DNA from 2 places in the Gordonia sp. KTR9 genome. Region 2 is predicted to be linked to the other one. Evidence: riboswitches for the same ligand, from Rfam matches in the RefSeq annotation. Region 2 holds a riboswitch; the other holds the start of a gene.
What was found. A riboswitch is a leader RNA that binds a small molecule or an ion and turns the genes downstream of it on or off. The one in region 2 is predicted to bind cyclic di-AMP.
Positions count from the first base shown of each region.

Region 1: it holds a riboswitch for cyclic di-AMP, as region 2 does, so the genes downstream of both, KTR9_RS16490 (C40 family peptidase) here and KTR9_RS06560 (transglycosylase family protein) in region 2, are expected to answer to the same signal.

Region 1 is NC_018581.1:3,509,988-3,514,391, forward strand. It holds gene KTR9_RS16480 (hypothetical protein) at 1-289, opposite strand, end outside; gene KTR9_RS16485 (NlpC/P60 family protein) at 296-1,333, opposite strand; gene KTR9_RS16490 (C40 family peptidase) at 1,566-2,249, opposite strand; cyclic di-AMP (ydaO/yuaA leader) riboswitch at 2,266-2,496, opposite strand; gene KTR9_RS26990 (hypothetical protein) at 2,604-2,834, opposite strand; gene KTR9_RS16495 (DEDD exonuclease domain-containing protein) at 3,081-4,404, shown strand, end outside.
Region 2 is NC_018581.1:1,279,690-1,284,093, forward strand. It holds gene moaC (cyclic pyranopterin monophosphate synthase MoaC) at 1-488, shown strand, start outside; gene KTR9_RS06550 (MogA/MoaB family molybdenum cofactor biosynthesis protein) at 481-972, shown strand; gene KTR9_RS06555 (molybdenum cofactor biosynthesis protein MoaE) at 969-1,415, shown strand; gene KTR9_RS06560 (transglycosylase family protein) at 1,581-2,201, opposite strand; cyclic di-AMP (ydaO/yuaA leader) riboswitch at 2,208-2,391, opposite strand; gene KTR9_RS06565 (MoaD/ThiS family protein) at 2,649-2,897, opposite strand; gene moaA (GTP 3',8-cyclase MoaA) at 2,909-3,997, opposite strand; gene KTR9_RS06575 (flavin reductase family protein) at 4,011-4,404, opposite strand, start outside.

The sequences.
Region 1 (4,404 bases), 2.2 Mb from region 2:
TGAGGAATCTGTTCTTGAACGCGGGGGTGGCGGCGGTGTCGAACAGGGTCCCGATCGCCCGTATGTCGCCGGAACGCACGGTCTCGGTGAGCGAGTCGAGCAGCCTGGTCACCCCCGCGGCACGATCACGCTCGTAGACGTTGACCTCGGAACTCGGCGTCGACTCCGCTCCTGCCGATGGGCTCGCTCCCCCCAGCGGATCACCCGTGCCGCATCCGGTGAACGTGCCGACGACGACCAGCGCGACGACCGCCGACGACAGGCCGGCACGCCGACGCCGCGAGATCACCGTGGACTAGAACCGGCGAGCGGAGTTGTACGGGCCTGCCTCGTCGATCGGCACGACCTTGACCGGGACGCCGAAGGTCGAGGCATGGATGACATATCCGTCGCCGACGTACATGCCGACGTGATGCGCGTCCGGGTAGTAGATGATCAGGTCGCCGGGCTTCAGATCGTTGCGGTCGACGGCGGTCCCGCCACCCATCTGCGCCTCGCTCGACCGCGGGATGGTCTTGCCCGCCTGCTTGAATGCCCAGACCATCAGGCCGGAACAGTCGAATGAGTTCGGTCCGGTGGCGCCCCACACGTACGGATCACCGATCCGGGTCAGCGCGGCCTGTACCGCGATGAGTCCGGCCGCGGTACCCCTGGGCACCAGACGCGGATCGAAGTCGAAGGTCGGTCCGCGCAGCGCGGCGAGCTGCTTTCCGGTCATGGACTTGTAGATCGCCCGGATCTGGATCGCCTGGAGCTGCAGGTCGGCCTGTTTCGTCTGCAGATCACCGCGGACCCGCTCGGCGCGGGAGACCGCCTCGGAGGCCGCCACTGCCGTCTGCTCGGCGTCTTTCTTCGCGATCTCCGTGCGTGCGCGAACCTTCTTGATGGCGGTGAGATCCGCCGACGCCTGACGCGAGATCATGTCCAGGCCCGACATCTGGTCGAGCAGTGCCTGGGGCGAGTCGCTGATCATCACCGCGTAGAGGCCACTCACGCGAGCGCCCTGGTAGCTGGCGCGCACGATGGCGTCGACGCGGTTCTGGTGCACCGCCAGCTGGGCGCGGCTCCTGTCGAGCGTCTGCTGTGCCTCGGCCGCCGCCCTCTTGGCCGTGGCCACGATGCCGCGCTGCTTGTCGTACTCGATCTTCGCGTTGTGCATCGCCTCGGTGGTCTTCTCCGCGTCGATGCCGAGCTGCTTGTAGCGGTCGAGCAGCTGATCGGCCGAGCGCGCGGGCACCGCACGGGCGTCCCCGACACCACCGGAGACCGTCGGTATGAGCACGGCGAGCGCCGACAGGACGCAGACCGCGAACATCAGCGGACGCGAACGCATGGGTGGCCGCATGACGCGAGCCCGCCCCTCCCCGATCAGCACGGTCCTACTCACTCCCTCGTGTGTGCTCGTCGATCCTGAGCAACCCGGGCCTCCCGTCACCCGTGCCCCACGTCCCGTCGACCACCCTAGGGCGCCGACAGGCCCCCTGGACTGGTTCGGGCGGATCGCAATCCACGCGATCCGCCCGTCCCGAGACCCTCGTGCTCAGTCTGTCCGTGTTCGGTTGTCGTCAGTAACGACGGATTCCCGTCAGGGTCCACTCCTTGACGGCGTCGCGCTTGACCGGCGTGCCGTAGTTGGACGAGTGGACGAACTGGCCGTTGCCGACATAGATGCCGGCGTGGCCGCCACCGTTGAAGATCATGACGTCGCCCGGCTTGGCTTCGGAGTAGGACACCGCACGTCCGCCGCCGAGCTGGCCGTAGCTGTCGCGCGGAATGTTCTTGCCGGCCTGCTTGTAGGACCAGTAGACGAGACCCGAGCAGTCGAATGCGTTGGGGCCGGCGGAACCGTAGGAGTACGGCGAGCCGATCTTGCTCTCAGCGGCCTTGACGGCCTTCTCACCCGCGGTCAGCTGCGGCTGGCCCAGGGGCGCGCCGCCCTGCGGACGGAACTGCTGGGGAATCTGGTCAGGGGCGATGCCCGGCACGGTGAACTGTCCAAGGTTGGGGATCTCGACCGTGGCCGCGGGCGACTTCTTCACGGGCGTCGCCGGGGGTGCGGGCTTGGCGTCCGGGGCCTTCGCACCGGGCAGGGCCGGGATCTCGAAAGTCCCCAGCGGGGTGTGGACCGGGGCGGCGAGAGCAGGGCCGGCGGCTGCGGCGAGCGAACCGAGCGTGATCGATCCGGCGATCACCGCCTTCTTGGCGACCGTGCTGCCACGATTGGGCTGTTCCAAACGATGTTTGGCCACGAAGCGAGTTCTCCTTCAGATCTTCCTCTACCGCCGACCGAGTTAGCTGTCGGGTTCGGGCCGGAAGAGTGGCCCTACGCGTGTTTCGCGCATGAGGTATCCACTGGACACTCATGCGTGGCAACGCGATTCACCCCGATTCGGAACGGATTCGCTGAGACGCATCCGTGGTGATGCGCTCCGACGAGCCCGCCCGAAGGTTGTGGTTCCCCGGTTCGCCGCAAGGGCGATTGAGCGGTGACTACTGCGGACCACTTCTGTTGAAGCGGGACGCTCCGCAAAGGTCTCAGAAAGGTTACGAAATCGGATGCGCTCTGTCCACTAAGCGACAGACAGCCAAACCTCGGCCGCTTTTCAACCGGCCCTGAGGACCGTCACAGAGGCGCGTCGATCTGGTGCCTGAACTGCGGTTTTCGCCGATCTTGCAGATCGTGCAGCGCCACTCGTCACCATTGCAGCAGCCTGCAGAACGTCGATCGCGAGGTCGATCTCGGCGTCCGCCTCGACCGTCGCCGCCGTTACCGAAACTCCACCTTCGTCGGGCATATCGTCCCAGCTCGGACCGCCAAACAGCACCGTCATCATGCACCCGTCGCAAGCGACGGGACGGGCGGGGCATCGTGCACAGTCGACGTACATGGTGTGATCTCCATCTCATCTGGTGAGGCGGGGCCGTGTCGGCCCTCGTAGGGGTCGTGGTCACCGTGAGAGCACCGCATTTCTCACGTCCAGGTGGAGACTAGGAGCACCCACCGACAAATCCCGTCGAACAGTCGTCGACCCAGCAGTCACACCAGCCACAGGCCGAGTTCGCGGTGTGCCGTCATCGCGATGTCGGTGGATCGAACTAATGTTCGCCGGGTGACGCAGACCAGCGTGGCCGGCTCCTCCGCGGGGCAGCTCACCTTCGCCGACCTGGAGGCCGCCGATCAGGGGGACACCGGCGAGTCGTCGAACGAGTTCAGCGACCGCTCACTCTTCGACACGACCCTCGTCGTCGTAGACCTCGAGACCACCGGCTCCGATCCGGCCCGTGACCGGATCACGGAGATCGGCGCGGTGAAGATCCGTGGCGGCGAGATCATCGGCGAGTTCGCGACCCTGGTCGACCCCGGTCGACCCATCCCGCCCCAGATCGTCACCCTCACCGGCATCACCACCGCGATGCTGACCGACGCACCGCGGATCGAGTCGGTACTGCCCTCGTTCTTCGAGTTCGCCCGCGGCTCGATCCTGGTGGCCCACAATGCCCGGTTCGACATGGGCTTCCTGCGCCAGAACGCGATCCGGCTCCAGCTCCCGTGGACGTTCAGCCTGAGTCTGTGCACGGTGACCATGGCCCGGCGCATCCTCACGCGCGACGAGGCGCCCACAGTCAAGCTCAGCGCCCTCGCCGACCTGTTCGACGTCTCCGTGCGCCCCACGCACCGGGCACTCGACGATGCCCGCGCCACGGTGGAGGTCTTCCACCGGCTCCTCGAGCGCGTCGGCAACCAGGGCATCGCCACCGTCGGCGACCTGACGTCCTATCTGCCGCGGACCGACCCGCGACTCCGGGCCAAACGCGGTCTCGCCGACCGCATCCCCTCGCGTCCCGGCGTCTACCTCTTCCGCGGCCCGTCCGACGAGGTCCTCTATGTCGGTACCGCGGTGGACCTACGCCGTCGGGTCCGGTCGTATTTCACCGGTGGCGACCCCCGCCGCCGCATCGCCGAGATGGTGCTCCTCGCGCAGCGGGTCGACATCGTGGAATGCTCCCACCCGCTCGAGGCTGCGGTACGCGAACTGCGGCTGCTCGGCGCACACGCGCCGGCGTACAACCGGCGGTCGACACAGCCGCACAAGGGATGGTGGGTCACCCTGACCGAGGAGCGGTTCCCTCGTCTGAAAGTCAGCCGCACACCCACCGACGAGTCGATCGGCCCGGTCGGGAATCGCACCGGTGCGGCGACCGTCGCCGATGTGATCTCGACGGCCGCCGGTCTCCGCACGTGTACGAAGCGGCTCGGCGCCAACGGTTACCACTGGTGTCCCGATGCCGACGGGAGGCGACGCCCCGGGTCGTGCCGAGCGGCCACCGCGCAGCCGCAGACGGTCCCCGACTACTCCCCGCGGGTCACCGCGGCCCGCCGACTCATGCGGGGTGAGGCCGACG
Region 2 (4,404 bases):
CCCGGCTGAGCCACCTCGACGCCTCCGGATCGGCCCGCATGGTCGACGTCGGGGCCAAGCCGTCGACGAAGCGTCGCGCTGTCGCCGCCGGCACGTTCCACACCACCGCCGAGGTGATCGGCCTCCTCAGTGAGTCGAGGCTGCCCAAGGGGGATGTGCTCGCCACGGCGCGCATCGCCGGGATCATGGCGGCCAAGCGGACCGACGAGCTGATTCCGCTGTGCCACCAGTTGGCGTTGTCGTCGGTGGAGGTCGACTTCGCGATCGGTGCCGAGACGATCGAGGTGACCGCGACCGTGGCCACCTCCGGTCAGACGGGCGTCGAGATGGAAGCGCTGACCGCGGTCGCCGTCGCCGGCCTGACACTGCACGACATGGTCAAGGCCGTGGACCGACGCGCGCAGATGGACGGTATCCGCCTCCTCGCCAAGACCGGAGGCAAGTCGGGCGACTGGTACCGCGACCCGGCTGACCCGGCCGATGACTGATCCGGGAACACCACGCGTCGCGCGTGTCGTCGTCGCGTCGAACCGCGCCAGCAGCGGTGTCTACGCCGACCGGTCCGGCCCGATCATCGAGGCATGGCTCGCAGAGCAGGGCTTCCGGGTCGACGAATGCGACGTCGTGGCCGACGGCCCACCGGTCGGCGATGCCGTCCGCGCCGCGATCTACGCCGAGGTCGACCTCGTGATCACCACGGGCGGAACAGGTCTGACGCCCACCGACCGGACTCCGGAACAGACCCGGCCGCTCCTCGACGTCGAGATCCCGGGTCTGGCCGACGCGATCCGGTCGGCCGGCCTGCCCAAGGTGCCGACCGCCGTCCTCTCGCGCGGGCTCGCCGGGGTGGCCGGGAGGACGCTCGTCGTCAACCTGCCCGGTTCGACCGGCGGGGTTCGCGACGGGCTGGGCGTGCTCGCCGGCGTCGTCCACCACGCACTCGATCAGATTCGCGGAGGCGACCACCGATGACCGGAGACGCCGGCACCCGCGTGGTGCTCACCGCTGTCGTCGACGAGCCGATCACGCTGGCCGCCCACGAGGCGATGGTCGCCGCTGCCGCCGAGGGAAAGGCCGGGGCGGTGGTCGGCTTCGTGGGCGCCGTCCGTGACCACGACGGCGGGCGAAGGGTGACCGCCCTGCACTACTCCGGGCATCCCACCGCGACGAAGGTGCTGGCCGACGTCGTCGAGGAGGTCTCAGCGGTCGACGGCGTGCGTGCGGTCGCCGTCTCCCACCGGGTCGGCGACCTCGCGATCGGCGACATAGCCTTCGTGGTCGCGGTGGCCGCCGACCATCGTCGGGCGGCGTTCGAGACCTGCTCGCGTCTCGTCGACGAGGTCAAGTCCCGGCTGCCGGTCTGGAAGCACCAGTTCTTCGACGACGGCACCGACGAGTGGGTCAATTCGGCATAGACCCGCTGGTTGAGCCTGACCCCCGCTGGTCGAGCCTGGCCCCCGCTGGTCGAGCTTGACCCCCGCTGGTTGAGCCGACCCCCGCTGGTTGAGCTTGTCGAAACCATTGGAAAAGGGCCCCGCACGGATGATTCATCGTGCGGGGCCCTTCGTCTGTGTCCCGGATCAGGGGTTGGGCAGCAGGTGCTTGTTGTCGTTGAACAACTTGATCTGGTCCTGGTTCAGCGAGACACCGCTGTCCTTGGCCGCCTGCCAGAGGTTCTTGATCTCGGGGCTGACGCCGGCCTCGGTGAGGGCGTCGGTGACCTGCTTGGCGACGTCGTCGGTCGTCTTGGCCAGGTCGACGCTGCCGTTGCCGCCGGGGAGCACCGGGGCGATCTCACGCGGGGTGTCGGTCGGCGCGCTGCGCGGGGTCGAACCCGAGAGACCGGTGCCGCAGGTGGGCCAGGCGCCCTTGCCCTGCGATCCGAGCACGCGCTCGGCGACGACGATCTGCTCCTCGCGGGAGGCCTGGTCTGCGGTCGGGGCGAACTCGCCGCCGCCGTGGCCGGTCCAGGTGCTCGGCGAGAACTGCAGGCCGCCGTGGTAACCGTTGCCGGTCGCGATGGCCCAGTTGCCACCGGATTCGCACTGCGCGACCTGGTTCCACTCGGCGTCGGTGGCCGCATTGGCGGTACCGGTGCCCAGGAGGGCTGCTCCGCCGCCGAGGACTGCGCCGGTGAGGGCGACCTTTGTGATGGTCTTGGCGGCCGTGCTGGTCGTCTGCTTGCGATGACGTCCGGACATGTATGTGTTTCCTCTCTCCACGCGCCTACGAAGTCAGCTGTCGGGTTCGAGCGAGAGGTGCTCGGCCCCGGTCGTCGCGGTGGTCGCCGCGGCTTCCGGGACTTAACCCCGAGGACACCTGGTGTGGTGTCCGGTCTCAGGGGATGAGGTTGGGTCCCCCGTCCTCGTTCCTAGATTGCTTGTCGTTCCCACCGGCGGAACGAGGCTCGGCGCGGCCGGTGGGACGTTATGTCTTGGTTGCTGTGTCGTGACCTCCGAGGAGGACGCTTCGTACAGTACGTCGTTCGTTGGACTGAATCACCTGGCTGAACGCAAGCGATTTTCGGCCCGGATCCGGGTCTTCCGACCCACTTTGGGCGTCATCCCAGTTCAACGGGTTAGTGGCCGTCCCGTGCCCATCCTGTTACTCCACCGTTATGTGACAAAGGTCACAAGCCCGGTGTGGCGTCAGCCACCGGCAAACGGCGGGAGAACGTCGAGTGTCGTGCACGTGCCGAGTGCGCGCGTTCGATCGGAGAACGCGATCTCGTCGCGCAGATACGAGCAGCGTTCGAGAACTGTGGCGAGGGAGGGGTTTCCGGCGGCGAGGGTCTCTTCCAGGACGCGGAGGGTGGTCGTCGGGTCGATCTCGACGACTCTCTCCTCGGCGCCGGCCGCGGCGCGCGCGGCGGCGAAGAATCGGACTGTGAGCTGCATCGGACGCGAGCCTAGCCGCCGATCGCCGACATCGGTCGGTCCGGTTGCCGGAAGCCCGCGGCGTTCACCTCGTGACCGGCCGCCTTGGCCCACATGTTGCCGCGCCACAGGTGTGCGAGCGCGGCGTCGATCTCGTCGTCGGGGAGTGTGCGCAGAGCGGTGCGGACATCGGTTTCCGACGTCGCGAACAGACAGTTGCGCAGCGTCCCGTCCGCGGTGAGCCGGGTGCGGTCGCAGTCCCCGCAGAAGGGCTCGGTGACCGACGCGATGACCCCCACGCGTGCGGGCCCGTGAGATCCCTGGTGACCGTCGACGAGCCACGTGGCGGCCGGAGCACTCCCGCGCGGCGCGGGATCGGGCAGGAGGGTGAAGCGCTCACGCAGCGTTGCGAGGATCTCACGGGCGGTCACCATCTGCGCTCGCTGCCATGCGTGGTCGGCGTCGAGGGGCATCTGCTCGATGATCCGCAACTCGTAGCCGTGCTCGAGGCAGTACGCGAGCAGGTCCGGAACGCCCGCCAGATCCGCGCGGGCGGGCACGACGGCGTTGACCTTGACCGGGTCGAGTCCGGCGCGGCGCGCCGCCGCCAGGCCGTCGAGCACGTCCGTCAGCCGGTCTCGCCGGGTGATCTCGGCGAATCGGGCGGGGTCGATGGTGTCGAGCGAGATGTTGATGCGGTCGAGGCCGGCGTCGACCAGGCTCGCCACCCGTCGTGGCAGTCCGAGTCCGTTCGTGGTCATCGCGATCTCGGGGGCCTGGGGGAGGCCGGCGACGGCCGCGATGATGTCCTCCAGATCGCGCCGCAGCAAGGGTTCACCGCCGGTGAACCGGATGCGGTCGATACCCAGGTCGCGAACCGCGACCGTCAGCACCCGGATCAGTTCGTCCGTGGACAGCACCTGGTCGGTGGGCATCCAGTCCAGGCCCTCGGCGGGCATGCAGTACGAGCAACGCAGATTGCAGCGGTCGGTGACCGAGACCCGGAGATCCTTCGCCACCCGGCCGAACGTGTCGCGCAGCGGACCCTCGGCCGGCGCGTCGGAAGCCGCTGCGTCCCGCGGGGACACAGGCGATGGGATTCCGAGGCCGACGGTGTTCATGCTGCGCAGAGACTCATTTCCGGGTGGGATCCTTCCGTGCCTCGAGCGCACGGAACGTGCTGGCGTGGAAGACCAGGGGTTCGACGCCGGGATCGGCGCGCAGCGACTCGATCTCCAGGAGCACGACGGTGTGGTCGCCGGCCTGGATCTCGTTGTGGATCGTGCACGACAGGTGCGCGGCGGCGTCGGGCACGAAGACCGCGCCCCGATCGGTGCTCAACGGGGTGATGCCGTCGAAGCGGTGCTCCGACGATCCCGCGAGCTGCTTGCAGAGCTCGATCTGGTCGCCGGCGAACACGCTGACCCCGATCGCCGGTGCGGTGCGGATCCGCGGCCAGGTCGTCGAGGTGTTCTGGACGCAGACCGAGACGAGCGGCGGATCGAGCGAGACGGTGGTGAACGAACTG